3 regions of the Pseudomonas baltica genome follow, and region 3 is predicted to be linked to each of the others. Evidence: riboswitches for the same ligand, from Rfam matches in the RefSeq annotation. Region 3 holds a riboswitch; each other region holds the start of a gene.
What was found. Region 3 has a riboswitch for cobalamin ahead of cobW (cobalamin biosynthesis protein CobW). Riboswitches for the same ligand answer to the same signal wherever they lie in the genome.
Positions count from the first base shown of each region.

Region 1: another riboswitch for cobalamin. It lies ahead of cobO (cob(I)yrinic acid a,c-diamide adenosyltransferase); the one in region 3 lies ahead of cobW (cobalamin biosynthesis protein CobW).
Region 2: another riboswitch for cobalamin. It lies ahead of REH34_RS01705 (ABC transporter substrate-binding protein); the one in region 3 lies ahead of cobW (cobalamin biosynthesis protein CobW).

Region 1 is NZ_CP134771.1:1,506,031-1,515,735, forward strand. It holds gene REH34_RS06575 (cobyric acid synthase) at 1-474, opposite strand, end outside; gene cobD (threonine-phosphate decarboxylase CobD) at 471-1,469, opposite strand; gene cbiB (adenosylcobinamide-phosphate synthase CbiB) at 1,462-2,370, opposite strand; gene bluB (5,6-dimethylbenzimidazole synthase) at 2,367-3,017, opposite strand; gene REH34_RS06595 (cobyrinate a,c-diamide synthase) at 3,135-4,439, opposite strand; gene cobO (cob(I)yrinic acid a,c-diamide adenosyltransferase) at 4,436-5,047, opposite strand; cobalamin riboswitch at 5,180-5,406, opposite strand; gene REH34_RS06605 (sorbosone dehydrogenase family protein) at 5,674-6,990, shown strand; gene REH34_RS06610 (4-oxalomesaconate tautomerase) at 7,068-8,144, opposite strand; gene REH34_RS06615 (4-carboxy-4-hydroxy-2-oxoadipate aldolase/oxaloacetate decarboxylase) at 8,296-9,003, opposite strand; gene galB (4-oxalmesaconate hydratase) at 9,000-9,705, opposite strand, start outside.
Region 2 is NZ_CP134771.1:357,481-367,185, forward strand. It holds gene REH34_RS01695 (helix-turn-helix transcriptional regulator) at 1-538, opposite strand, end outside; gene REH34_RS01700 (alanine/glycine:cation symporter family protein) at 713-2,155, shown strand; cobalamin riboswitch at 2,472-2,669, shown strand; gene REH34_RS01705 (ABC transporter substrate-binding protein) at 2,710-3,735, shown strand; gene REH34_RS01710 (iron ABC transporter permease) at 3,732-4,769, shown strand; gene REH34_RS01715 (ABC transporter ATP-binding protein) at 4,766-5,548, shown strand; gene REH34_RS01720 (membrane-bound PQQ-dependent dehydrogenase, glucose/quinate/shikimate family) at 5,664-8,072, shown strand; gene REH34_RS01725 (sugar phosphate isomerase/epimerase) at 8,124-8,957, opposite strand; gene REH34_RS01730 (FAD-dependent oxidoreductase) at 8,960-9,705, opposite strand, start outside.
Region 3 is NZ_CP134771.1:6,282,732-6,292,436, reverse strand. It holds gene cobN (cobaltochelatase subunit CobN) at 1-2,925, opposite strand, end outside; gene cobW (cobalamin biosynthesis protein CobW) at 2,929-3,993, opposite strand; cobalamin riboswitch at 4,089-4,307, opposite strand; cobalamin riboswitch at 4,409-4,653, shown strand; gene REH34_RS28620 (CbtB-domain containing protein) at 4,748-4,942, shown strand; gene REH34_RS28615 (CbtA family protein) at 4,951-5,634, shown strand; gene REH34_RS28610 (cobalamin biosynthesis protein) at 5,634-6,035, shown strand; gene cobM (precorrin-4 C(11)-methyltransferase) at 6,096-6,842, shown strand; gene nfuA (Fe-S biogenesis protein NfuA) at 6,961-7,545, opposite strand; gene REH34_RS28595 (acyltransferase) at 7,604-8,638, opposite strand; gene REH34_RS28590 (fatty acid cis/trans isomerase) at 8,770-9,705, opposite strand, start outside.

The DNA of each region.
Region 1 (9,705 bases), 1.9 Mb from region 3:
GTCGCAATCGACGGCTTCGGCGAAGCCCATGTTGGCGATGTCGCCGGCACGCAGGTTGATCTCCGCAGGCGAACCCGCGCCCTCCACCATCACCACCGGCCAGGCGGCGCTCAAACGCTCGTGCGAGGCCAGCACTGCCTGCATGGCCACAGCCTTGTAGTCGTGATAGGCCACGGCGTTCATGGTGGTGACCGCGCGGCCATGGATGATCACCTGGGCGCCGGTGTCGCTGTTGGGTTTGAGCAGCACCGGGTTCATGTCGGTGTGCGGCGCCAGCCCGGCGGCCTGGGCCTGCACCGCCTGGGCCCGGCCGATTTCGCCACCCTCGGCGGTAACGGCGCTGTTGAGCGCCATGTTCTGCGGTTTGAACGGCACCACGCCGACGCCTTGGCGTTTCAGCCAGCGGCACAGCGCGGTGACCAAGGTACTTTTACCGGCATCGGAGGTGGTGCCCTGCACCATCACTGTGGTCATGAAACGACCTCCGTCTGACGATAGGCCGTGAGCGCCGCCTCCAGCCGCTGCCAGTCGGCCTCGACCGCTGGCAGGCCGAAGCGCAGGCTGCTGTTGTGCGCGAACAGCCGCACGAGGATGCTGCGTTCGGCCAGAAAGTCGTGCAGCGGCGCCGCGTGCTCGGTGATCAGCCACTGGAACAGCGCGCAGCCGCCCTGGGGTTGCAAGCCGGCATCGCTCAACAGCCGCACCAGGCGCTCGCTGGCCAGTGCGCAACGAGCCCGTTGCACCGCCTGGGTGGTGCGATCTTCAAGGCACGCCAGGCCCACGGCGCGGATCGGCCCGCCAACAGCCCAGGGCCCGACCTGCTCGGCCAGCAGACGCAGGAGTTTGCTCTCGGCCAGCGCAAAGCCCAGCCGTGCACCGGCCAGGCCGAAAAACTTGCCGAACGAGCGCAGCACGATGAGGCCTGGACGACTGGTGTAACGGCTGATACTGAAAGCGGCCGTAGGGTCCATGAAAGCTTCGTCGACCACCAGCCAGCCACCGCGCTGGCTCAAGCGCTGGTGCCATTCCAGCAGGCGCTCGGGGGGCACCAGGCGGCCGGTGGGATTGTTGGGATTGACCAGCACCAGCACATCGAGGCCGTCGAGGTAATAGTCGACTTCGGCCTCGCGGATCTCGCGCACCAGGTGCCCGCCGCGTCGCCAGGCCTCGGCGTGCTCGGCGTAACAAGGCGACAGCACACCGACCTTGCCGACCTTGCGCAGGCGCGGCAGCAACTGGATGGCCGCTTGCGAGCCGGGCACCGGCAGCACCTGCGGCGCGTCGTAATAGGCGCAGGCCGCCGCCTCGAGGCCGTCATCGGTCTCGGGCAGCCGCGCCCAGGCGTGCATATCTATCGTCGGCACGGTAAACGGCCAAGGGGCGATGCCGGTAGACAGGTCCAGCCAGTGCTCTTGCGCAACACCGTATTGCCGGGCGGCGGCGCGCAGGCGCCCTCCATGTTCAAGCATGCACATAGTCTCCCACGCAGAGCAGCAGTAACCACAGCCAGACGCCCCGTTGCACCAGAGCCCAGCCGCGGTCGATGGACCCGGCATCGGCCGCCGGGCCTGCGCCGAGTATGGCGCGTTCGTGCAGTTCACCGTGATAGATCGCCGGGCCACCGAGTTCGACGCCCAGCGCGCCGGCACCCGCAGCCATCACCGGCCCGGCGTTCGGGCTGTCCCAGTGTGGTGCCTGACTGCGCCAGCACCGCCAGGCCAGGCGGGACTTGCCGAGCAGGGTGTAGGTCAACGCCACCAATCGTGCCGGAATGTAGTTGAGCACATCATCGATGCGCGCCGCCGCCCAGCCAAAGCGCTCGAAGCGTTCGTTGCGATAGCCCCACATGGCGTCGAGGGTATTGCTCAAGCGGTACAGCACCACGCCGGGCACCCCGGCCACCACGAACCAGAAGATGGCCGCGAACACCGCGTCGCTGCCGTTTTCCAGCACCGACTCGGTCGCCGCACGGGCAACCGCGCTGGCGTCGAGTTCGTCGGTCTGGCGGCTGACCAGATAGCCCACACGGCGCCGCGCCTCAGGCAGATCATCGCTGCGCAGCGCCTGAGCCACAGGAGCAACGTGCTCGCCCAGGCTGCGCAGCCCGAGGGCGCAGTACAGCGCCAGCACGGCGACCCCTTCGCCGATCCAGGGCAGACTCGACAGCCAACTGGCGATCAGCGTGATCGGCACCACCGCCAGCACCCAGGCAGTCACACCGTGACTGCGCCAACCGCGCCCGCCACTGTTGAAGCGCCGCTCCAGGCGATTGGCCAGATTACCGAAGGCCACCAGCGGGTGCGCCCGCCGCGGCTCGCCGAGCAAGGCATCGAGGGCCACGCCCGCGACGGTCAACAGGGCAATGCTCATGACGTGTGTCCCCACTGGTTCTCGAACAGCATCTCGCTCAACGGTTGTTCGCTGCGCCAGCCTTCCATCACCAGCATCGGTGCCGGATAAAAGCTTTCTACCGGACCCAGGCAGAGTACCGCCAGCGGCTTGGCACCCGCGGGCAAGTGCAACAGATCGGCCAGCGCCTGGGGTTCGAACACCGAGACCCAGCCCATGCCCAGGCCTTCGACGCGCGCCGCCAGCCACAGGTTCTGGATAGCGCAGGACAACGACGCGAGGTCCATTTCCGGCAAGGTCCGGCGCCCGAACACATGGGCGTCGCGGCCATCCATCAAGGCGGCGACCAGCACTTCGGCGCACTCGTCGATGCCCTCGACCTTGAGCTTCATGAATTCATCAGAACGCTCGCCGAGGGCTTCGGCAGTGCGCAGGCGTTCAGCCTCCACCAGCGCCTTGATCTGCGTGCGCAGGGCCGGGTCGGTGATACGGATGAAACGCCAAGGCTGCATCAGGCCGACGCTGGGCGCGTGATGGGCAGCCGCCAGCACCCGCGCCAGCAGCTCGGGAGCCACCTGGCCACCGGCGAAATGGCGCATGTCGCGGCGCTCGGCGATGGCGCGGTAGACCGCTGCGCGCTCGGCGTCGGAGAAGGCGTTATCAGTCATGTTGTCTCAGTAAACCTGTAGCGAGGGGGCTTGCCCCCGAAAATATTTCGGCAATTGCGGTGCGCTTGATCGGGCCTGTCGGGGCAAGCCCCCTCGCTACAACGGCGATCGAGATCATCAAGCAGATGTCGGCGCGAACAACGCCGCAACAGCCTGCGGGTTCGACGGGAAATAGAAGTGCACGTAAGACGCCGTCATCCGCCCGATTCGATACACCGCTTCGGCGCCGCGCCCGCCATTGGGGCTGATGCCACGGGCGATGGGCTGGCATTCACTGCTGGTCAATGAATGATGATAGGTATGGCCGCGCAGCGCCCCCTCCGGCAGCTCTACCGTTTGCAGCGCAAGCGCCGCCAGGCGTTTTTGCATCACCGCCTCACCGCTCAAGAGCCCCACCAGGGGCGCGCGGACGCCTTCTACATCGGTCAGTGCGTCGAGCAGATAGAGCATGCCGCCACACTCCGCAAGCATGGGCTTGTCGGCCGCATGGTGGGCGCGGATGCCCTTGAGCACGCCATGGTTTTCAGCCAGTGCGAGGTGATGCAGTTCAGGGTAGCCGCCGGGCAGATAGAGGCTGTCGCAGGCGGGCAGTTCGCCGTCGTGGATGGGTGAGAAGAACACCAGCTCGGCGCCCATGGCCCGCAGCAAATCAAGACTGGCGCCGTAGGTAAAGGCGAACGCTTCGTCATGGGCCACCGCAATGCGCACGCCCGCCAGCAGCGGTTCGGCCACCACCAGGGTGGGCGCAGCAAAGCTTACCGGCGGCGGCAGCGCCACTTCGCAACTGCCGCCAAGGGCCTTGGCGGCCGCGTCCAGGCGCGCATCCAGGTCATTCAGCTCGCTGGCCTGCACCAGCCCCAGATGACGGCTGGGCAGCTCGATTGCCAGGTCCCGGGACAACGCACCGTACCAGCGCAGGCCTTCGGTCAGGCTGTTTTCCAGCAGCTGCGCGTGGCGCAAAGTGCCGACCCGATTGGCCAGCACGCCCGCGAACGGCAGATCAGCCTGGTAACGGGCCAGGCCCAGCGCCAGGGCGCCGAACGTCTGGGCCATGGCCGTGCCGTCGATCACCGCCAGCACCGGCACGCCGAAATGCCGCGCCAGATCGGCGCTCGACGGCGTGCCATCGAACAGCCCCATCACGCCTTCGATCAGGATCAGATCAGCCTCGGCGGCAGCTTCCCACAACAGCCGGCGGCTCTCGTCGGCGCCCACCATCCACAGGTCAAGCTGGTACACCGGGGCACCACTGGCGCGTTCGAGGATCATCGGATCGAGAAAATCCGGTCCGCACTTGAATACCCGCACCTTGCGCCCCTGATTGCGATGCAAGCGCGCCAGGGCGGCAGTGACCGTGGTCTTGCCCTGCCCCGAGGCGGGGGCGGCGATCAATACCGCTGGGCATTGACGGGCCTGATTCACAGTTCGACGCCCTTCTGCGCGCCGATACCGGACTGAAACGCGTGCTTGAGCATACCCATTTCAGTGACGGTGTCGCCCAGCTCGATCATCTCCGGCTTGGCACCGCGACCGGTGACGATCACGTGCTGCATGGCCGGGCGCGCTTGCAGGTCGCTGAGCACACGGTCAAGGTCGAGGTAGCCGTGCTTGAGGGCGATGTTCAATTCATCGAGCACCACGAAGTGAATGGCCGGGTCCTGGAGCATCTGCAGGGACACCTCCCAGGCAGCTTCGGCGGCGGCGATATCGCGCTGGCGGTCCTGAGTTTCCCAGGTGAAGCCCTCGCCCATGACGTGGTAGCGCACCTGCTCGGGGAAGCGGCGGAAGAACAATTCTTCCCCGGTGCTGTTGCGGCCCTTGATGAACTGCACCACACCGCATTGCATGCCGTGGCCCATGGCACGGGCCAGCATGCCGAACGCCGAACTGCTCTTGCCTTTGCCATTGCCGGTCAGCACCAGCAGGAGGCCACAGGCGTTGGGCGCGTTGGCGATACGCTCGTCGATCACGGCTTTTTTACGCAGCATGCGCGCGATATGGCGCTCGTCGCGCTCGATGGATTCAGTCATGGCAGCCTCCGCTACTGGTGCACGCAGACGGCATCGACGCACGAACGGTGCCCGCGCCGCCCGTGTCGAGGACAGGGCGCGCGGGCGGCTCGCTGAATATCGTCGATGCCGCTCTCACCCGCGCGACAGTCAATTGAATAAAAGCGTCCAGGCCGGTCTCCGGGCTCATGAGCGGGGCAGTCACACCCAGGCGGCGCGCCTTCCCGAACCCCGAAGGACCAGTGGCGACGTGCGCGGCCTTGACTCATTTACCGTTGCGGGGGCAGCGCCGGAATCGCGAGGCTATGCTCGCTCACCGGCTTCCCTGTTTCACTCGACCCGCCGTGGGGCGGCCGAGCACCTGAAACACGCCGCGAAGGTTAGAGGGTTGGCGGGTAAGCGTCAAATGAAGCCGCTGGGTGGGACGGGGGCATGCGGTGAAGCAATTGGCCCCTTCGCGAGCAAGCTTTGCTCCCTCGGTACACAGTTGCAGCGTCGTACACCTGTGAGCGCCAGGCTTGCCCGCAAAGGGGCCAGTCTGGCGCGCTCACATTCACCGGAACCTACACCGCGATCAATACCTCTACCGCTCAAGCGCAGCATGCACTGCACATAACAAGACCAATGGGAAACACAGGGAACCTGCCATGCACATCACTCGCCTCGCCGCGCTGATCAGTCTCAGCGCCGCCCTCGCCGCCTGCGGCGAAACCTCCAGTTTGCAAGTCAGCGACGGCACCGGCCCCAGGCCTGAACTGCCGCCGCCCAACAAGACCTTGCTGCCCACCGTCAACATCGCCCCAGCCGTCGGCTGGCCCGAAGGCGCCAAACCTGTCGCCGCACCGGGCACCCAGGTGGCGGTGTTCGCCCGCGAATTGCATCACCCACGCTGGTTGTACGTATTGCCCAACGGCGACGTGCTGGTGGCCGAGACCGACGCCCCGCCCAAACCCGACGACAGCAAAGGGATCAAGGGCTGGATCGCCAAGAAGGTCATGAGCCGCGCCGGTTCAGGCGTACCCAGCCCCAACCGCATCACCCTGTTGCGCGACAAGGACGGCGACGGGGTGGCCGAAACCCGCAGTATGTTCCTGAGCAACCTCAACTCGCCGTTCGGCATGGTGCTGGTCGGCGATGACCTGTACGTGGCCGATACCGACCAGTTGCTGCACTTCAAATATGCCCAGGGTGCCAGCTCGATCACCACCCCCGGCGACAAGATCGTCGACCTGCCGGGCGGGACCATCAATCACCACTGGACCAAAAACGTCATTGCCAGCCAGGACGGCAAGAAGCTTTACGTCACCGTCGGCTCCAACAGCAACGTCGCGGAAAACGGCCTGGAGGCCGAGAAAGGCCGCGCGGCGATCTGGGAAGTCGACCCGCTCACCCATCAGCAACGGATTTTCGCCTCCGGCCTGCGCAACCCCAACGGCCTGGCCTGGGAGCCCAGGACCGGTGCCTTGTGGACCGCGGTCAACGAGCGTGACGAGATCGGCAGCGACCTGGTGCCGGACTACATCACCTCGGTCAAGGACGGCGCCTTTTATGGCTGGCCCTTCAGCTATTACGGGCAGCATGTGGACGAGCGCGTGAGCCCGCCGAACCCCGAACTGGTGGCCAAGGCGATTGCCCCCGACTACGCCGTCGGGCCGCACACGGCGTCACTGGGACTGGCGTTTGCCGAGGCCAATGCGTTGCCCGCACCTTTTACCGATGGCGCGTTCATCGGCCAGCATGGCTCGTGGAATCGCAAACCGCACAGCGGCTACAAAGTGCTGTTCGTACCGTTTGCCGACGGCAAGCCGAGCGGGTCGCCGGTGGATCTGTTGACGGGCTTCCTGGATAAGGACGAGAACGCCATGGGCCGGCCGGTGGGCGTGGTGGTCGATCACCGCGGCGGGGTGTTGGTGGCGGACGACGTGGGTAATCGTATCTGGCGGGTGACGGCGGTGAAGCAGTAGGCGAAATGTTGCAGGATCACTCTGTGGTGAGGGGGCTTGCTCCCCCACCACAGAGAATGGCGACTAGCGCGTCAGGGTCATAGACTTCGCAGATCTGCAGGGATACACACAACCCCATCAAACAACAACCGCGTGGTGCGCAGCAGCCCGCACCCGGTGATCACGCCGTTATCGCGGCGGATCTCCACGGTGAACTCGCCACTCGGATGCTCCACCGAGACATTCAGCAGCGCGCCCTCCGGCACCTGCGCCAACCCCTCGGCCACCGACCCCTCGAGCAAACAGGCCGACGCGACGCTCACCGCGCCGAACACACCGATCGAGGCATGGCAGGTGTGTGGAATAAAGGTCCGGCTGCTGATTGCACCGCCGTCCATGGGCGCCGCGATCAGGCTCATCTTCGGCACCGTCCGTGCGCTCACATCGCCCAGATTCATCAACGGCCCGGCCTGTAACCGAATCGACTCCAGACGCGCTTTCAAGCCCTCATCGGCATTCAAGTCGGCGCGGCTTTCACGGCCCGTAAGCCCCAAGTCCGCGGCCCGCAACAGCACCACCGGCATGCCGTTATCGATACAGGTGACCTCGATACCGTCGATGCGATCACGCACCTGGCCCGTGGGCAGCAACGCGCCGCAACTGGAGCCGGCGATATCGTCAAAACGCACTATCACCGGCGCGGCACTGCCGGGCACGCCGTCGATGATCGCGGTGCCGTCGTAGCGCACCTGGCCATCGATTGTCTGCACCAGCGCGGTGGCGGTCTGACCGGTGTTTTCCATATAGATGCGCACTGCGGTTTGCTCGCCCTGGGCCGCCACCAAGCCGCGCTCCAACGCAAATGGCCCGACCCCGGCGAGGATGTTGCCGCAATTCTGGCCGTAATCGACCCGTGGCTGATCCACCACGACCTGGGCAAACAGGTAGTCGACGTCGATGCCGGGGCGGGTCGATGCGCGGATGATCGCCACCTTGCTGGTCAAGGAGTCCGCGCCGCCGATGCCGTCGATCTGGCGCGGGTCCGGCGAGCCCATGGCAGCCAGCAATACCCGGTCGCGCTGCGCAGGATCGGCGGGCAGATCGTCCGCGAGGAAGTACGCGCCCTTGGACGTGCCGCCGCGCATCATCAGGCAGGGTATGCGGGTTTGGGGCATGGTTCGAATCTCCATCACGACAAAACATAAGTGCCAGTCCTACCGGACTCTTCGCGGGCAAGCCTTGCTCCCACAGCGTCCGAGTCGAACACCTGTGGGAGCAAGGCTCGCCCGCGAAGGGGCCGGCATAAACGCCGCCTGGCTAAAGGCCTTACACGTCATCCAGACTATCGGCATACCGCAAGCCCTTCTCCGCCAGCCGCGGGCGCATGTTGTAGATGTCCAGGCCCAACTCACCGGCCGCCAGGCGCAGGCGCTTCTGCTCTTCGAGATCCGCCCGTTTGCGGCTGGCCTCGACCACCGCGGGCAACTCATCGCGGCGCACGATCACCACACCGTCGTCGTCCGCCAGCACTACATCGCCCGGATTGACCAGTTGCCCGGCGCAAACAATCGGGATATTCACCGAGCCCAGGGTCTCCTTGATCGTCCCCTGGGCATGCACCGCCCGCGACCACACGGCAAAGCCCATCTCACGCAAGGTGCGGGTATCGCGCACCCCGGCGTCGAGCACCAGGCCAAGCACCCCGCGGGCCTTCAACGAAGTCGCGAGCAAATCGCCGAAAAAACCGTCGGTGCATGGTGAGCTGGGCGCCATCACCAGAATGTCCCCAGGCTGACACTGCTCTACCGCCACGTGGAACATCCAGTTGTCCCCCGGCGCCGCCAGCACGGTGACCGCCGAGCCGCTGAGGGCGAAGTCCTGCTGGATCGGCCGAATCGACGGCGCCAACAGCCCCTTGCGGCCCTGCGCCTCATGCACGGTGGCAACGCCGTACTGGGTCAGTTCTGCGATCAACGCCTGGTCGGCGCGCTGGATATTGCGCACCACCACACCGGTCTTTCCTACACTGCTCATCCCAGATTCTCCGTGACCCGTGGAAAGATGCTCTGATAGCCCTCGGCGTAGACGATGTTCTTTTTCGCCGTGATGCCGATGTTGCGCTTGGCCTGCACGCCGCGCTGCAGGGCCACGCGGGTGTAGTACTCCCACAGGTGCTCCTGGCCAGCCATGCACTGGATCGCGGCGTACTTTTTGTCCCAGACCTCGGTGATGTCCAGCAGTACGTCGGGCTTCCACTCGCACTGCTCGGGCTGGTGGGGTTCGAAGCTGTACACCGGTGGCGCGCCAACGATCTGCTCGCCAGGTTTGTAGCCTTCGGCCTGAGCGATGATGCGTGCTTCCTGGGTCAGGTGAATGGCCAGCGGGTGATCATAGTTGTACGGGTCCTTGAGCGAATGGCTGAGGACGAACTCCGGTTGCACACGACGGAACACGTCGGCCAGGCGGAACAACGTGTCCTTGTCGGCGCGCATGGGGTAATCACCGATGTCGAAGAACTCCACGCTCGCGCCGAGAATGTCGGCGGCGGCCTGAGCTTCTTCGCGGCGCGCGGCCTTGACGGTGGCTTCGGTCATCTCGGCGCCCTTGCGCCACAGCTTGGCCGACTCGCCGCGCTCGCCGAACGACAGGCAGACGATATGCACCTTGTAGCCCTGAGCGGCATGCAGGGCGATCGAGCCGCCGGCGCGCCAGACGAAGTCGGCGGAGTGGGCGCTG
Region 2 (9,705 bases), 710 kb from region 3:
CGAAATCCACCAGAAACAGCCGATCCTGCAACGCGAACGCGGCCCCCAGGTAGCGGCAGCGCACCCAGTCGTCGGCGTGGGGATCGCTGGTGCTGGAACGCTCCTGACGCTCCTGGCGCTCGAACAGAAACGTGCCCTGCTCCTCACGCAGATGCACCAGGGACACCAGGATGGTGCCCGGCACCGACATGCAGTTGGAGTACTCGAAATAATAGCCGCAGTAGCGCGACAGATCTGCGGCCTTTTCCCGCAGCGGCGCCAGCATAGCCAGCAACGGGTCCTGCGGTGCTGGCGTCGGCGCGGAGGATGCGCGGGCACCGATCAAACGCGCGAATTGCTCGGGCGGCAAACCAAGCTCGTAATCCTCGACCCCGAAAAAGTCGCCGATGCGCTTGAGGTTGTAGGCCGTTGGCTGGCTTTGCCCGCTAAGGTACTTGTTGAACTGCGCGCGGTTGATCACCAGCAGCCGACAGACTTCCGAGATAGAGCGGTAGTGGCTGCAGGCAAGTTTTAGATTGGTACTGAAATGTTGACTCATGACCCAGCTTTGAATTGGTGCGACAGACGCCATAATAGCATCAAGTCGCACCAAATCGGAGCAACCCGCGAAATTGTCACAGAGTATGTATCAGCCAATCATGCCCCCCTTTCGCGGTGACGCGTCCGTTGCGCTTGTCTTTACAGGTCAAAACAACAAGAGGGAGCACCTAACATGCTTGAAATGATCAATGATTTCCTTTCCGGGAAAGTCCTTATCGTGCTGATCGTCGGACTGGGGAGCTACTTCACCCTGCGTTCACGATTCGTGCAATTCCGCCATTTCGTGCACATGTTCAGTGTTTTCAAAGAGTCTATCCGTGGTCAGGGTGGCCAACTGAGCTCCTTCCAGGCCTTGATGCTGAGCCTCGCCGGGCGCGTCGGCGCCGGTAACATCGCCGGTGTCGGCATCGCCGTGACCCTGGGCGGCCCAGGTGCGGTGTTCTGGATGTGGGTCACGGCCCTGGTCGGCATGGCGAGCAGCTTCTTCGAGTGCACCCTGGCCCAGGTCTACAAGCGCAGCGAAGGCGAAGGCATGTACCGCGGCGGCCCGGCCTATTACATCCTGCACGGCCTGAATCTGCGCTGGATGGCGATCGTGTTCTCGATCCTGCTGCTGGTCACCTACGGCTTCGCCTTCATGGGCCTGCAGTCGTTCACCGTGACCCACTCGCTGCAGAATGCCTTCGGCTACGACCCGCATTACACCGGCATCATCCTCGCCGTGTTGCTGGGCGTGGTGTTCCTGGGCGGTATCAAGCGCATCGCCTCAGTCTCCGATTTGTTGGTACCGATCAAGACGCTGGCCTACATCGGCGTGACCCTGTACGTGATCTTCACCCAGATCGACCACGTGCCGGCCATGCTCGCCACCATCGTCAAGAGCGCGTTTGGCCTCGACCCGGCCTTCGCCGGCCTGCTTGGCAGCGCCATCGTCATGGGCGTCAAGCGCGGCGTATTCGCCAACGAAGCAGGCCTTGGCAGCGCCCCTAACGTCGCCGCTGTCGCCTCCGTGCGCCACCCGGCCGCTCAAGGCGTAGTACAGGCGTTCAGCGTGTTCCTCGACACCTTCGTGATCTGCACCTGCACCGCGCTGCTGATCCTGCTCTCGGGCTTCTACACCCCTGGTTTCGAAGGCGACGGCATTGCCCTGACCCAGAACTCCCTGGCGGCGGTGGTCGGTGACTGGGGGCGCACCTTCGTCAGCATCGCGCTGTCGCTGTTCGTGTTCACCTGCATCCTCTACAACTACTACCTGGGCGAGAACAGCCTGCAGTTCCTCAGCCGCAATCGCTTCGTGCTGCTGGGCTACCGCGCACTGGTGATGGTACTGATCGTCTGGGGCTCGACCCAGGACCTGTCCACCGTCTTCGCCTTCGCCGACATCACCATGACCGGCCTGGCGTTCGTCAACCTGACCGCGCTGTTTTTGCTGTTCAAGGTCGGCCTGCGGGTGATGCGTGACTACGATGAACAGCGTCGTGCCGGGGTCAAGCAACCGGTATTCGATGCGGCCAAGTTTCAGGATCTGGACATCGATGAAAAAGCCTGGCCGGTAGAGCCTCAGAAAGTTGCTGGAGGCGACTACGCCGCCGAGTTGGCACAAGCGCAACGCTGATTGACGCAGTAGAACGAAAAGCCCCTTGCGAGGGGCTTTTTTGTGGAGGAAAAACCGCTCCAGATCCACCGCTACAGAGCTGCGTAGGATTAATTCCCGCAGATTTCGGAATCGTCCCACATCCAAAAACCTGTTTTTTTGCTACTCAACGATTGGACGTACGCGTAAGGATCTATCAATTACCCGATCCACCGGAATAGACGCGTGCCAATGAGGCTGCGCAGCGTTCCAGGCGCCTGGAAACAAACCCGAGCAAACGACCTGCACCTCACGTCCTTCGCGACGCAGATCAGCATTTCCTCCCGCAAAAACAATCACGTACCATACCCCCGCTGGTTCCTTCACAGGATTAATAGGGAATCCGTCACGCGCCCACCCGCCGTGAAACGGAACTGCCCCCGCAACTGTAGGCGTCGAGCCGCATTCCGTGTACCGCCACTGGGCCCTCCCGGGAAGGCTGGAATGCAGCCATGACACGCCAGTCAGGAGACCTGCCGGCCGCAGTATCGAGTACCCACCGGCGGGGTGTCCGGAGTTCGTAGCGAGCATTTTTCATGTCATTGATTCGTCCAGCCCTTATGTTGAACGGCCTGTTGGCCGGCCTGATCACCTGTAGTCCGGCGTCTGCCGCAGCCACCCATTACCCGCTGACCGTGGACAACTGCGGCACCCCGCTGACCTTCGTACAGGCGCCGCGCCAAGCCGTGACCATCGGCCAGTCGACCACCGAGATTCTCTACGCGTTAGGCCTTGGCGAGCGCCTGGTCGGCACTTCGCTGTGGTTCAACCCGGTACTGCCGGCGTACCAGAGCATCGACGCCAAGGTGCCCCGCCTGGCCGACAATCAACCGAGCTTCGAGGCAGTGATCAACAAGCGCCCGGACCTGGTGGCGGTGCAGTTCGAATGGTCGGTCGGCCCGCAGGGCGCAGTGGCCACCCGCGAGCAGTTCAACGACCTGCACATCCCCGCCTACGTGATGCCCACCGATTGCGAAGGCAAAGACAATCTGGTCGGCGCCGACGGCACCCGCTTGCGCCCGTTCAGTATCGACAGCCTGTACAAGACCATCACCCAGTTGGCGACGATTTTCGACGTCAGTGACCGCAGCACTCAGCTCAACGCCGAATTGGCGGCGCGGCTGGCGGCGGCGCAGGCCAAGGTCGCGGCCAAACAGCTGAACAACGCCACCGTGGCGTTCTGGTTCTCCAGCCCGGACCTGGCCAGCGACCCGTATATGGCCGGGCGCAAAGGCGTGCCGGATTTCATGGCGACGACCCTCGGCCTGCACAACGTGGTGCAGTCGGATGAAGAATGGCCCACCGTCGGCTGGGAGAGCATCGCCAAGGCCAATCCCACGGTGCTGGTGATTGCGCGAATGGATCGGCGCCGCTTCCCGGCGGATGACTACCTGAAGAAGCTCGAATTCCTCAAGAACGATCCGGTGGCGCGCAACATGGAGGCGGTCAAGCACGGCCGCATCGTGATCCTTGACGCGCAGTCGATGGAAGCCACGGTGCGCATGTTCGATGGCATCGATGGCCTCGCCGATGCAATCGACCACTTCAAGCTGCCGAAATGACCCGCAGCCTCGCTGTCGCCTTGCGCCAACTGCTGCTGCGCCTGAGCTGGGTGCTGCCGCTGCTGGCGCTGGCCTTGCTGGCCGGTGTGGCGATCGGTGAAACGCCGTTGGCGCCCAGCGTGGTGCTGCAGACATTGGCCAACCAGCTGGGCCTGGGCAACTATCCGCTGGATGCGATCGATCAAGGCATCATCTGGAACTACCGCCTGCCGCGCGCGCTGGTGGCGGCGGCCTGCGGCGCGGGTCTGGCGACGTGCGGCGTGGTGCTGCAGGCGCTGTTGCGCAACGCGTTGGCCGAGCCGTATCTGCTGGGGATTTCCGCGGGGGCCTCGACGGGTGCGGTGCTGGTGGCGTTGATCGGCATCGGTGGCGGCGCCATCTCGTTGTCGATGGGCGCGTTCAGCGGCGCGGTGCTCGCCTTCGTGCTGGTGGTGTTGCTGGCACGCGCAGGCAACGCGGCGGGTGCCCGCGGGCAGATCATCCTCGCGGGTATCGCCGGCTCGCAGCTGTTCAACGCCCTCACGGCCTTCCTGATCACCAAATCGGCCAACGCCGAGCAGGCCCGGGGCATCATGTTCTGGCTGCTGGGCAACCTCAGCGGCGTGCGCTGGCCGGCGGTGACCCTGGCGGTGCCGGTGGTGTTGCTGGGCTTGTCGGTATGCCTGTGGCACCGGCGCGCGCTGGATGCCTTCACCTTTGGTAGCGACTCGGCAGCGGCCTTGGGTGTCGCCGTGCGCCCGGTGCAATACGTGCTGATCGGCAGCACCGCACTGATGACCGCCGTGCTGGTGTCGCTGGTCGGCTCCATCGGTTTCGTCGGCCTGGTCATCCCCCATGCCATGCGTTTGCTGGTGGGCCTGCGCCATGCACGCCTGCTGCCGGCCAGCGCCTTGGCCGGGGCGGTGTTCCTGATTGCCGCTGACGTCATCTCGCGCACCCTCATCAGCGGCCAGGTGCTGCCCATCGGGGTGATTACCGCGCTGGTCGGCGCGCCGGCGTTCGCGCTCATCCTGATCAAGGCCAGACGCCCATGAGTATTCATCCCACACCAGTACTGGCCTGTACGCAACTGGGCTGGCGCCACCAAGGCGCGACGATCCTTGAGGGAGTCGATCTGCAGGTGCACGCGGGTGAATCCCTGGCGCTGGTCGGCCCCAACGGCTCGGGCAAATCGACCCTGATCAAGCTGCTATGCGGCGTGCTCGCAGCGTCTGCCGGCGAGGTGCGCCTGTTCGGCCAGCCGTTGACCGACTACCTGCGGCGCGATATCGCTCAGCGCATCGCCGTGGTCGAACAGCACAGCGAGACACTCGACGCCATCAGCGTGCGCGATGCGGTGGAATTGGGCCGTACGCCATGGCTGAGCGCCTTGGCGCCGTGGTCGACGGAGGACGATCGGCATGTCCAGCAAGCCTTGCAAGCCGTGGACCTCATGCACCTGAGCAAGCGCCGCTGGCACAGTTTGTCGGGCGGCGAGCGGCAACGGGCGCAGATTGGCCGCGCCATGGCCCAGCAGCCGCAAATCCTGCTGTTGGACGAGCCCACCAATCACCTCGACATCCAGCATCAACTGTCGATCCTGGGACTGGTCCAGCGCCTGCCAGTGACCACGGTGATCGCCCTGCACGACCTCAACCAGGCACTCACTTGCGACCGCGTGGCGGTGTTGGACAAGGGTCGCTTGATTGCCCTCGGTGCACCCGAAGAGGTCCTGGTGCCGGAGTTGTTGTTAAAGACGTTCGGCGTGCATGCGCATTATCTGGTCGATCCTGAAGATGGCGCGCGGCTGTTGCGCTTTCGACCGGTTGACTAACCTGCGCGCTTGATTTTCATGCAGTCTGCGCCGGCATAACCTAATCAATTGGAACCCAAACGCTCCAGCCAGGGTCGATGTGACTACGATTTATCATTCGGCCAGATCCCTCCTCATGCCAATTCCCCAGACGCCGCTGTCGTTACCAATGCGACTGTGGCTCGTGCTGCTGAGCCTGTCGATCGGTGCTGCCGGGCTGTTCATGAGCCTGTTCGGCTATCGATTGCTTGCGCTGCACGGCAGCGCCTATTTCGTCGTTTGCGGCGTGGTCCTGTTGTTGTCCGCCGCGAAACTGGTGCGGGCAAAAACGGCAGGGGTGGCGCTCTTCGGCGTCGCGTATATCGGCTCGGTAGGCTGGGCAATCATGGATGTGGGGCTGGCCTTCTGGCCATTGATGTCACGCCTGCAGCTGCTGACCGTATTGATGATAGCGGTGCTGCTGACCCTGCCGCGGCTCAGGCGCGGCGAAGGTCGCCCCCCCTTGAAAACCCCGACTTACGCCTGCGCCACCGTACTAATACTGGCTTCGCTGGGCGCCGGCGGCTCGATGTTCTTGCCGCATGCAGAGGTACACGCCTCGACGCCCATCCCGCCGCGTATTCCCGTGACAGTCGGTCACGAACAAACCGATTGGCAGCACTACGGCAACACCCCAGGTGCGTCACGCTTCGTCGCCCTGGACCAGATCAACAGCGATAACGTCCAGCGCCTGCAAGTGGCCTGGACCTACCACACCGGTGATATACCCATCAGCCCCACCGGCAACGGCGCCGAGGACGAAACCACGCCGCTGCAGGTCGGCCAGCAGCTGTTCGTCTGCACCCCCCACAACAATGTCATTGCCTTGCAGGCCAGCACCGGCAAACAGTTGTGGAAGACCGAGATCAACGCCCAGCAGAAAACCTGGATGCGCTGTCGCGGGCTGGCTTATTTCGATGTCGATCAACCGGTGTCGCAACCCAGCGTCGCCGGTGCCACGGCTGTGCCATTACCCCTGCCGCAGATTGGCGCGCTGTGCCGTCAACGCATTGTGCTCAATACCATCGAAGCAGAACTGATCGCGCTGGATGCCCACACCGGCCAGTTCTGCACGGATTTCGGCATCGGCGGTCGAGTCGATCTCAAGCCGGGGATCGGCAAGGGCGTGGAATCCAATCAGTACTCGCTGACCTCGGCGCCGACCCTGGCCGGAACCACTGTGGTGGTCGGCGGCCGGGTTGCCGACAACGCCAGCACCGACATGCCCGGCGGTGTGATCCGCGGCTATGACGTGATGACCGGTGCGCTGCGCTGGGCCTTCGACCCCGGTAATCCGCAAGTCCGTTTACTGCCAACGCCCGGCCAGACCTACAGCCGCTCGACACCCAACGTTTGGGCGCCGATGTCCTACGACCCGGCCTCCAACACCGTCTACCTGCCCGTCGGCAGCGCGGCCATCGACTTCTATGGCGTGCAGCACCATCCCCTGGACCGCCAGTTCGGTGCTTCGCTGCTGGCGCTGGATGCCACCACCGGCTTGGAAAAATGGCATTTTCAAACCGTTCACGATGACCTCTGGGACTTCGACGTGCCCATGCCGCCAAGCCTCATCGACCTGCCCCAGGCCGACGGTACCAGCACCCCCGCGCTGGTGTTCGGGACCAAGGCCGGGCAACTGTTCGTGCTCGACCGCCTGACCGGGAAGCCCCTGACCCAGGTCGAGGAACAACCCGTGATGGCCGGTGATATCCCGGGCGAAACCTATTCGCCCACTCAGCCGGTGTCCGTAGGCATGCCGCAGGTCGGCACCGAGCGTCTCAGCGAAGCGGATATGTGGGGCATCACGCCCTTCGACCAGTTGCTGTGCCGCATCGAGTTCAAGTCGCTGCGCTATGACGGCCTGTTCACCCCACCCGGCACCCAGACCACGCTCAACTTGCCGGGCTCGCTGGGCGACATGAACTGGGGTGGCTTGAGTATCGATCCGACTCGCCAGTACCTGTTCGTCAACGACATGCGCGTGGGCCTGGAGGTCCAACTCGTGGCGCAGGGTGAAGAGGTCAAAGGCAAGAAGCCGCCACGTGCACTGCAGGGCACACCTTACGCCATCAGCGTCAAGCGCCGGTTTCTATCGCCGCTGGGCATCCCCTGCCAAAAGCCTCCCTTCGGCACCCTTACCGCCGTCGACTTGAAGACCCGCCAGATCGCCTGGCAGGCGCCGATCGGGACCGTGCAAGACACCGGTCCCCTGGGAATCAAGATGCACCTGCCGATGCCGATCGGCATGCCAACACTGGGCGGCACCCTGGCGACCCAAGGCGGGCTGCTGTTCATCGCCGCAACCCAGGACCACTACCTGCACGCCTTCGACACCGGCAATGGCAGCGAGCTTTGGAAGGGCCGCTTGCCGGTCGGTAGCCAAGGCACGCCGATCAGCTATCGCGACCCGGCCACGGGTAAACAGTACGTGGTGGTCACCGCCGGCGGCGGCCGTGGCTCACAGGATCGCGGTGACTACGTGATCGCCTACGCGCTGCCGGAGTGAACTGCACGGACCCTTATGAGAGCGGGCAAACCTCGCTGACACAGGTGTCCGTCAGCCATTCGCTACCTCGTGCCACAACGCCCGCACCCGGTCCTTGAGCAACAGCGCCTCGGCCCAACGATCAGTGATGTCGCGGCCATCGGCGCCGGTAATGGCGTAGGGTGGCGGGCCCAGTTCGCAGGTAAACGACAGGCTGCCCGTGGTATCCGGCCGCGCCAACCAATCGCTAAAGCCATAGCGCCACCAGCTCATGAACTGCTCTACCCAAGGCTGATGCTGGACGAAGCTGATCGGTACCTGCACCTGTTCGCTACTGGCCACGCGGCCATGATAGGCCCAACTGCGTTGCAGAATCTGGCGGATCTGCGCGTCGTCCACCGGATCGGCCGGGGTCGGCAGCTCGCGGCCGACCACATAGTGCGACAGGTCGGCGAGCAGTTTCAGATCCGGCAGCGCATCGAGGAGGTCTAGGGTAAAGATCAAGTCGTTGGTGATGCGATAGCGGTGAGTCTCGATCAGCACCGGGAAGTCCACCTGCTCGGCCAGACGCTGCCAGCCCTCGATCAGCCCGATGGCCTCCTTGAGGCTGCGCGGACGCACATCGGCTTGCAAGGTCAGGTGATGACAACCGTAACGACTGATCACATCCAGCGCCGCTGCCAGATCATCGACTGTGCGCGGGAACAGCTGGCCTTCGATCTGCAGGCCGAGGCCGTGGGCGGCCGTGGCCAGGCGCTGGACCGCCGCAGGCTGGTAGAAGTGATCGGTAATGCCGTCGAAGCCCGCCGCAGCGATCTGCTCGAGCTGGGCTTCGAGCGGCAGGTCGTTCTGGCCGCGATGGTCGAGCATTGCCCACATCGACTGGAACACCACGAATGCTTTCATGTTCAACCTCGCAACAGTTGCTTGAGTGACACGCCCGGGTCGGCAAGTTCGGTGCTCGACAGCACTTTGCCGTCGAGGATCAGCCGCTCACAGAGCTTGATGTCCTTGCCGATACTGGCGCCCTGCCCCCAGCCACTGACACCTTGCAGGCGCTGATCGCCATCAAGGTAAAACAGCAAAAAAGCCCCGTTGGGCAGTTCGCGGGTGGCATCGGGCGCGCTGTTGCCGGTACTGCCGACGGTCTGCAGACCCCAAGCGAATTGATCCGACCAAAACGCCGGCAAGTCGCTGAACGGCAGTTGCCGGCCCAGTAGATTGAGCGCGGCATGACGGCCCTGAGCCTCGGCGTTGCGCCAGGTTTCCTGACGCTGGAACGGGCTGCCAGGGCGCAAGCGAAACTCGCACACATCGCCGGCGGCGTAGACGCCCTCGGCGGTGGTGCCCAAGCACGCGTCCACTTGGATACCCTGGCCGATGTCGAGCCCGGCCGCGCGGGCGAGATCGACGTTGGGCTGCATGCCGATGCCAACCACCAGCAGGTCGCACGCCAGTTGTGAGCCATCGGCCAACTGCACGGCTGCGGCACGCTCGGCGCCCAGTACTGCGCTGATCTTCACGGCCAGGCGCACGTCTACGCCTTGTTCCTGATGCAAAGCCAGCAGCGCCGCCGACAACCGTTCTGGCAACACCCGTGCGGCCAGGCGCTCACCGGCTTCGAGCAAGATCACCTGGCAACCGAGCGCCCGCG
Region 3 (9,705 bases):
CGCATCGAACAAGCGGATCAGATTGGCAAAGGCATCACGGAAGAAACCTGACACCCGCAGTGTGACATCCACCCGTGGGCGATCCAGCAGGCTCACCGGCAGAATCTCGAAGTCATCGACGCGCTGGCTGCCCGTCGCCCACACCGGCCGCACGCCCATCAGCGCCATGGCCTGGGCGATATCGTCGCCACCGGTGCGCATGGTCGCCGTGCCCCACACCGATAATCCGAGCTGACGCAAATGATCGCCGTGATCCTGCAAATGCCGTTCGAGAATGAGGTTGGCCGAGGCGAAGCCGATACGCCAGGCCGTGGTGGTCGGCAGGTTGCGCACGTCCACCGAAAAGAAATTGCGCCCTGTGGGCAGCACGTCAAGGCGCCCGCGACTTGGCGCGCCGCTTGGACCCGCCGGCACGAAACGGCCGCCAAGGGCATCGAGCAAACCGGTGATCTCTGCCGCGCCGCAGGCGTCGAGACGCGGTGCCACCTGAGTGAGCAGCTCGTCGACGATCAACCGGGTCGGCTCCCAGGCAGGATCGTCCGGCAGCGTGAGACCGCCCTGCTGCGCCTGCTCTATGAGCTGCAAGGAGAACAGCTCGAGCCGTTCGCGGGTATCGCCATGGGTGCGCCAGGGCTCGGCGCTGATCTGCGCCAAAGCCAAGGGCTTGTCGCCCTGCCAGGCTTCACCTAGGTCACAATCGAGCGGATCGAAGCCCAGGCCGAAGCCCTTCGCCAACGCCCGTAACACACTGCCACGACCGTCACGGCCATCGCCGCGAGGAATGCGCAGCAGCGCCGCCAGGGTATCGATGCGCAAGCGACCTTGAGGCGACTCGCCAAAGATATGCAGCCCGTCGCGAATCTGCGACTCCTTCAAATCACACAGGTACGTGTCCAGCCGCGGCAGCCAGACCGCCGCTTCAGCGTCGGCATCCAGCGCCAGCTCCTGATCCAGACGGGCTTCGCGCACCAGTGCGAGAATGTCACGCTGTAGCTCCAGCGCCCGCCGCGGATCGAGCAACTGCGCTTCGTAATATTCATCGGCCAGCAGTTCCAGATCGCGCAGCGGCCCGTAACTTTCGGCGCGGGTCAACGGCGGCATCAGGTGATCGATGATCACCGCCTGGGTGCGGCGTTTGGCTTGGGCGCCCTCGCCTGGGTCGTTGACGATAAAGGGATAGATATTCGGCATCGGCCCCAGCAGGGCGTCCGGCCAGCAGGCGGCGGACAAGCCCACGCCCTTGCCCGGCAGCCATTCGAGGTTGCCGTGCTTGCCAACGTGAATCAGAGCATCGGCGCCATAGGCATGGCGCAGCCAGAAGTAGAACGCCAGGTAACCGTGGGGCGGCACCAGGTCCGGGTCGTGATAGACCGCGCTGTGATCGACCTGAAAGCCGCGCGCCGGCTGGATACCGACGAAGGTCAGGCCAAAGCGCAGACCGGCGACCATCATCCGCCCGTTGCGGCACATCGGGTCGCTGTCAGGCTCGCCCCAGCGCGCGCGTACCGCGTCCTGATTGGCTTGCGGCAAGCGAGCGAAGGCCTGCAGGTAGGTATCCATGTCGAGGCTTTGATGGCACGGACGCTGGTCGAGCCCGTCCGGGTCGTTGGTCACGCCGCCCAGCAGCGCATGGATCAGTGCGGTACCGTCGGCGGGAATATCGCTCACTGGATACCCCTGCTCGGCCATGGCGCGCAGGATATTGCGCGCCGCCGCCGGCGTATCCAGGCCCACGCCGTTGCCGATACGGCCGTCGCGGGTCGGGTAATTGGCGAGGATCAACGCCACGCGTTTTTGCCCGTTGGGCAGGCGCGCCAGCTCGGCCCAGCGCCGGGCCAGCTCGGCGACGAAGTCCATGCGCTCGCGGTGCGGCCGGTAGCAGACTACATCGGACTGACTGCGCTCGCTGCGCCAGGCCAAGTCCTTGAAGCTGATCGGCCGACTGATGATGCGCCCGTCCAGTTCTGGCAGGGCGATATGCATGGCCAGGTCGCGGGAGCCAAGCCCTTGCGCGCTAGCGGTCCAGGCCGGTTCGTTGTCCTGGGCGCAGATGGCCTGGATGACCGGGATATTGCGCCGGAACGGTCTGATATGGGGCGCTTCAGGGGTCGACTGGGCGAAGCCGGTGGTGTTGAGAATCACCGCCGCCTGCACCTCGTCAAGCCAGCCTTCGACGGCGCTCAGGCACGCCGGCTCCTTTAGGCTGGCCACCGCGATAGGCAGAGGATTGAGCCCCGCTGCCTGCAACGCCTGGCAAAAGTTATCGATAAATGCCGTGTTCGCCGACTGCAGGTGTGAGCGATAGAAGAGGATAGGCACCACCGGTGCTTCACGCAGCCAGTGCTGACGCCAAAAATCCAGGTCAGCCTGGGGCTTTTGCGGATGATAGACAACGGTGCGCGGCAGCGCCTGTGGCTCCTGCCAGCTATAACCGCGCAGGCCCAGCCAGCGATCGGCCAGGCAATTGAACAGATTGCGGGCGTTATCCACGCCCCCTTGGCGCAGGAAATGCCAAAGCCGCTCGGCCTCCGCCGCCGGCACGCCGCTCAGGGCGCTCAGCTCTGGGTCTGGATTATCGCAACCCGGCACCATAATCAGCTGCGTGCCGCGGGCCTTGAGCGTCAGCAGTTGCTCGACGCCGTAGCGCCAATAGCCGATGCCGCCGTGCAACGACAACAGGATGACCTTGGCGTGGCGCAGCACCTGATCGACGTAAAGGTCGACAGAGGCGTGATTCTGCACCTGCATGGGGTTGGCCAGGCGCAGCGTGGGGTAGTCGTCCGGCAACTGCTGGGCGACCTCGGCGAGCATGGCCAGATGGGAGTCGCCACTGCACAGAATCACCAGCTCGGCGGGGGTCTGTCCCAGGTCGGCGATGCTGTCGTCGGGGACAAAGCCGCCGGGCTGGGTTCTGAGCAGGTGCATGGGTCAGGCGGACAACGCAGCGCGCAATTGTGCTTCCAGGGCCGCAGCGTCGAGCTCCTGGCCGATCAGCACCAGCTTGGTGATACGCGCTTCGTCGCTGCGCCAGGCGCGGTCGAAGTGCTTGTCGAAACGAGTGCCCACGCCCTGGATCAGCAAGCGCATCGGCTTGTTCGGCACAGCGGCGAAGCCCTTGATACGCAGGATGCCGTGCTGCACCACGAGTTGCGTCAGGGCGTCGAGCAGCAGGCTTTCGTCGGCTTGTGGCAGGTCGATGGAGATCGAGTCGAAAGCATCGTGGTCGTGATCATCGTGGTCATCACCGTCGTGATGGTCATGGTGGGTCTTGCGCCCATCGATGTGCACCTCGGACTCGGCACCCAGCCCCAGCAATACGTCCAACGGCACGCGACCGCTGCTGGCTTCGATGACCTTGACCGCGGCAGGCAGCTCTTCGGCGACTTCGGCGCGCACGGCAGCCAGTGCCTGCGGATCGATCAGGTCAGCCTTGTTGAGGATCACCAGGTCGGCGCTGGCCAGTTGATCGGCGAACAGCTCATGCAGCGGCGACTCGTGATCAAGGTTGGGATCGAGTTTGCGCTGGGCGTCGACCTGATCCGGATAAGCCGCGAAAGTCCCGGCGGCGACGGCTGGGCTGTCGACCACGGTAATCACCGCATCGACGGTGCAGGCATTGCGGATTTCCGGCCACTGGAAGGCTTGCACCAACGGCTTGGGCAAGGCCAGGCCGCTGGTTTCGATGAGGATATGGTCGAGGTCGCCGCGGCGTGCCACCAGCTCGCGCATGACCGGGAAGAACTCTTCCTGGACCGTGCAGCACAGGCAGCCATTGGCCAGCTCGTAGACTCGGCCGCTGGCCTCTTCGTCGGTGCAGCCGATGCTGCACTGTTTGAGAATGTCGCCGTCGATGCCCAGCTCGCCGAATTCGTTGACGATCACGGCAATACGCCGGCCCTGCGCGTTGTCGAGCATGTGCCGCAGCAAAGTGGTCTTGCCCGAGCCGAGAAAGCCGGTGACGATGGTGACGGGAAGTTTGGCCAGTGTTTTCATCGGATGCCCTTGGCAGGAGTGGCGGGCATACGGGACGAGAGCCGCGGTGCGCTGAGCCCACGGTGCGTTCGCCACCGGATCACCCCGCCCGGTTGTTAAGAGAAACGGTTCGAGGCAGGTCTCCTGGCTTGCGATGTGCCAGCGACTGGCAAAAGAGCACAGGCTGGAGTGACTCGACGCCTTCCCGCAGCAGGCGCAGTGGCAGTGTCGAACCGGGCATCGCTTACAGTTGCGGGGGCAGCCGCGGCGTTGGACCGCGTTCCCTTCTTAGCTGCACCCTCGCAAGGGGCAGAACCTCAGTGCAGCAAGGGTACGGAGTGTGGGGAACGAGGTCAATCGGCGGTGCAAGGTTTCCCTGGGGCCATGAGGGCTGCCAACATGAATGATGCGATTGACTCTTGGCAACGCCCATGCTCTCCTACGCGTTCGTTTGGGTGCCCCTCACAGGGTGAAACGGGAAACCGGTGCGTCGTGAATCTTGCCTTCGTCCATGACAGGCAAGCCGCGATCAGTCCGGTGCTGCCCCCGCAACGGTAAGCGAGAGAAGCGTCTGATCCACTGTGCCGGCATCAAGGTATGGGAAGGTGACGCTGACTGGCGTGGTGCCCTGGCATCTGCCCCTCGTGAGCCCGGAGACCGGCCCAATCCGTTTTTCGACACATACCTGCGGTGGGCGGGCGCTGTGGCTGCCTGCGCGCGCCCATGCCAGGCCGTCTGCGCCGTTCCCGCACCCTGACCTTCAGAGGGAGCTGCCATGTCAATCCGCAATATCACCTCCGGCGCCATCGCCGACAGCGCCGCCATCACCCAACGCCAACGCCTGATAGCCGCGCTCAGCGCCGCTGCACTAGGGGTGTGCCTGGTGTATTTCGCCGGCTTCTCGCACATCGAAGCCGTGCACAACGCCGCGCACGACACCCGTCACAGCGCCGCCTTCCCCTGCCACTGAGGTTTTCGATGATCAAGCGTATCGCGCAAACCGCGGGCTTCACCGGGCTGTTGGGCGCCCTGCTGCTGACCTTGCTGCAAAGCTTTTGGGTGGCGCCGCTGATTCAGCAGGCCGAAACCTACGAGAAAGCGCCCGCCGCCGTGCATGAACACAATGAGGCCATGGCCGCCCACGAACATGACGCTGAGGCCTGGGAGCCGGAAGACGGCTGGCAGCGCGTGCTGTCCACTACCGGCGGCAACCTGGTGGTGGCGGTCGGTTTTGCCTTGATGCTGGCCGGGCTCTATACCTTGCGAGCCCCGGGCCGCACCCGCGAGGGATTGCTGTGGGGGTTGGCGGGCTACGCTGTATTTTGCCTGGCGCCAACCCTGGGCCTGCCACCAGAGCTGCCTGGCACGGCGGCGGCCGATCTGAGCCAACGGCAGATCTGGTGGGCTGGCACTGCAGCCTCTACCGCTGTTGCCTTGGCGTTGATCGTGTTCGGCCGCAGTTGGCTGCTGAAACTGGCCGGCGCCGTCATCCTGGTGATTCCGCACTGGGTTGGTGCACCACAGCCCGAGGTGCATGCCAGCCTGGCGCCCGAGGCGCTGGAAAGCCAGTTCAAGTGGGCCTCGCAACTGACCAACGCCGCATTCTGGCTGGCCTTGGGCCTGATCAGCGCTTGGCTGTTTCGCCGCAAGGAGGCAGCCTGATGAGCCAGTTGGTGGCCGGCTTCGGTTGTCGCAGCGGCTGCCCGCTCGACATTCTGGCCACCCTGCTCGATCAGGCCCTGCGCACCAATGATCTGGATCGCGGCCAACTCGCCGGCATCGCCAGCCTCGACCGCAAGGCCGACGAGCCAGGGCTGGTGCAATTGGCGGCGCGATTGCGCGTGCCCTTCTACACCTTCAGCGCCACCGAACTGCTGGCTTATGACTCGCAGCTGAGCCACCGCTCGCCGACATCCTTTGCCCATACCGGCTGTTATGGCGTAGCGGAAAGCTGCGCGCTGGCGCTGGCCGAAGAGCTTGGGGAGTCGCGCCCGCAGCTGCTGGTCAACCGTCAACGGACAGCCGAGGCCACTCTGGCACTGGTGGGAGTCAGTACTGGATAGCGGGTATCATGGCGAGGCGACACCTTCCCCACGTGAATCCTTTTCAACTTCGGGCCTCTCATGACCGTTTTTTTCATTGGTGCCGGTCCCGGCGATCCAGATCTCATCACCGTCAAAGGCCAGCGCCTGATCCGCCGATGTCCGGTGATCATCTATGCCGGTTCTCTGGTACCTGCTGCGGTACTCGCGGGTCACAGCGCACATCGAGTACTCAACAGCGCCGAGATGCATCTGGAGCAGATCATCGAGGCGATGCGCGAAGCCGATAGCCAAGGCCAAGACGTCGCCCGCGTGCACTCGGGGGATCCGAGCCTGTATGGCGCGATCGGCGAACAGATTCGCCAACTGCGAGCACTGGGCATTGCCTGGGAGATTATCCCCGGTGTGACTGCTACCGCCGCCTGTGCAGCGCTGCTGGGCGCCGAGCTGACCCTGCCGGATATTTCGCAAACACTGATCCTCACCCGCTACGCCGACAAATCCCCCATGCCGCTGGGCGAAGATCTCGCGAGCCTGGCACAGCACCGTTCAACCATGGCCATCCATCTCGGCATCCAGCACCTGGCAAAGATCCTTGACGAACTGCGCCCCCACTATGGCGATGATTGCCCGATAGCGGTGGTTCATCGCGCCAGCTGGCCGGATCAGGATTGGGTGATGGGCACGCTGGCCGATATCGAGGCGAAGGTTGTGAGCAAGGGCTTCAGACGCACTGCATTGATTCTGGTCGGTCGTGTGCTGGGGAATGACGTGTTCAGCGAGTCCGCGTTGTACCGAGCGGGGCATGCTCACTTGTATCGCGATTGAACAGGACCGGCGTTGATCGCCCGAGAAGCGGCCATGTGCCGCAACCCACGACCCAGCTCTTCACCCATAAAAAAACGGCACACGGGTGCCGTTTTTTCAGGTTACGCAGCCAACGCTATCAGTAGTAGGCGTTTTCTTTCTGCGTATGGTCGGTCACGTCGCGCACACCCTTGAGCTGCGGGATACGCTCGAGCAAGGTGCGCTCGATGCCTTCTTTCAACGTGACGTCAGCCTGACCGCAGCCTTGGCAACCACCGCCGAACTGCAATACCGCGATACCGTCCTCGACCACTTCGATCAGGCTGACCTGACCACCGTGGCTCGCGAGCCCAGGGTTGATCTCGGTTTGCAGGTAATAGTTGATGCGCTCGTTGACGGGGCTGTCTTCGTTGACCATCGGCACCTTGGCGTTCGGCGCCTTGATGGTCAACTGGCCGCCCATGCGATCGGTCGCATAGTCGACAACGGCGTCATCGAGGAACGCCTCGCTGACCGCGTCGATCCAAGCGGTGAAGCTTTTGAGCCCCAACGCGGTGTCTTCAGGCTTTTCTTCACCGGGCTTGCAATACGCTATACAGGTTTCAGCGTACTGGGTGCCAGGCTGAGTGATGAATACGCGGATGCCGATTCCAGGCGTGTTCTGCTTTTGCAGCAGATCGGCCAGATAATCATGGGCAGCGTCGGTAATAGTTATAGCGCTCATGTAAGTTCCTCACAGACTTGCCCGCAGTTTACGCCAAACCTGGCCCGCTGACAAAGTCCTAGTATTTTTGTCGGGATATAACCGTCGGCGCGGAGGCCGTCTGGCGTACATCCGTCCAGGCTTTGATCCGCCAATACAGACGCTTCTCGATCAAGACATAGCTACCCCACCCGATCAGCGCGATTACCGGCACGCACACCGCGAACACCGCGTAAGGATTGAGCTGCCAGTGTTCGCTGGCCAGCCAGCCGCCGTATAGCACCAGTACATGCACCAGATACACCGAATACGAGCAGTCCCCCAGCGCCTTGAGCAGCCGGCTGCCTTTGAAGTACGGCTCCATGGCCACGCAGCCCAGCACGATCATGGCGCTGGGCACGCCCCAATGCAGCAACCGGTCACTGGCATCCAGCTCGTAGATCGCCAGCGCCGATGCCCCGATCAGCATCAACGGCGCCCAGAACCCCTGCGCCACCCAGCCTCGACGGTAGAGAATGCCGATGCCGATGCCCAGCAGGAATTCGTAGATGATATTGTTTTCATAGAAGCGACTGACCACGCCGTACCGCCCCAAAACCTCACTGACGACAAACAAAGCCGCCGCAACGATCAGGGGCCGATGACGTTTAGGCACCGTGAACACCAATGAAAACAGCAAATAGAAGAACATCTCGTAGTTCAGCGTCCAGCCCACGTTCAAGGTGGGATACAGGCCATATCCCCCTGGATTTTCCGCAGGAATGAACAACAACGACAAGACGAAATGCGGCAGATCCACCGCTGGGTGCGGCAACCACTGGCCGAGGCACACCAGCATCAGCCCCATCAGCACCGTATACAGCCAATAGGCCGGGATGATGCGGATAGCGCGATTGAGCAAAAAGCGCCCGGCGGGCATGTCCTTGTCCTGGGTCGACAGGTAAATCACCAGGCCGCTGATCACGAAGAAGATATCGACGCCCACCGCCCCCCTATCGGTGAAGAACTGCCCAATCGGACCGCTCGGGTGAAAGTCGAAAAAGATCTGCATGAAGTGATGGCAGACCACCATCCAGGCGGCAAGCGCCCTGAGTGCTTGAAGCGAAATCAGCATTGCAAAAGCCTGTCTTGAATCCCACAACTGGCGCACCCTTTCGGGGCACCCTGTGTTGCGTCGGACTTCACTTTGGCGCAAAAGGTCCCGAGAAAGTCAGATCGGCCATTCGCGGGTGATACTGACGACCGTCATAAATTCTCGTAGCGGTTCATGTCCAGCACCCCGGCATTCACCGGATTGGTCTCCTGCAAGTAGGTCGTCAGATCATGGAAATAGAACCAGAACTGCGGATGACTGCGACGTATCCCCCAATGGTCGACGATTTTCTCGAAGCCGGCTGCATCCTTGACCGCCATCATCTGGTCGACAAATGACGGCACCTCGGATGCCGGGACGTTGAACATGAAGTTCGGATAACTGGTCATGACTCCCGGAAATACCGTGAGGGTGTCCAGCGCTGGCTGATAGCGACTCGATTCACCCAGCAGAAACGCTACGTTGCTGTGCGCGCGGTTGCGCAATACGCTGTAAATCACCCGATGGCCCTGGCCATCATCCACCCGCAGCATGGTCGCCTCGGGCATTCGATCGATGACCTGAAGCCCACCTGCCGGGCGCGATGCCAAGCGACTCAGGGATTGTTCGGCTTCCTGGATCAAGGGCGCCGCACCCGGACGCGAGCAGTAGGCACCGGTACAACGGTTGATCGGGTCGGGGTTGGCGTTCAGCGTGGCATAGCGTGCCAATAGTTGCCTGGCGAAATCGGCCTTGGGGTCTTTCTTGATCAAGACCAGTCCGGTGGGCTTGCTGTCGTCGATCTTCTGATAATCGAGCCACATCTTCAGCTTGCCGCCGTTCTGATACCAGTCATCGAGATAGTCCTCACGGCTGTCAGCCGGCATCAAGCGCAAGAAGTTGACCTCGGCGCCGTTCCGGATCAGGTCGAAGTACAAGCGGGTCTGCGCCTGATGAGCGACGTTGCCGAATACATCGAAATTGACTGCCAATTGGTAATAGGTGCGCTCAAGCAGCGGGTAATCGAACAGCCACAGGGTCTGCGGTATTTCACCGACCAGGCCCTTGGTCACTGTGGCGCTGTCGAAGTGACGGAAAATACTCAACAG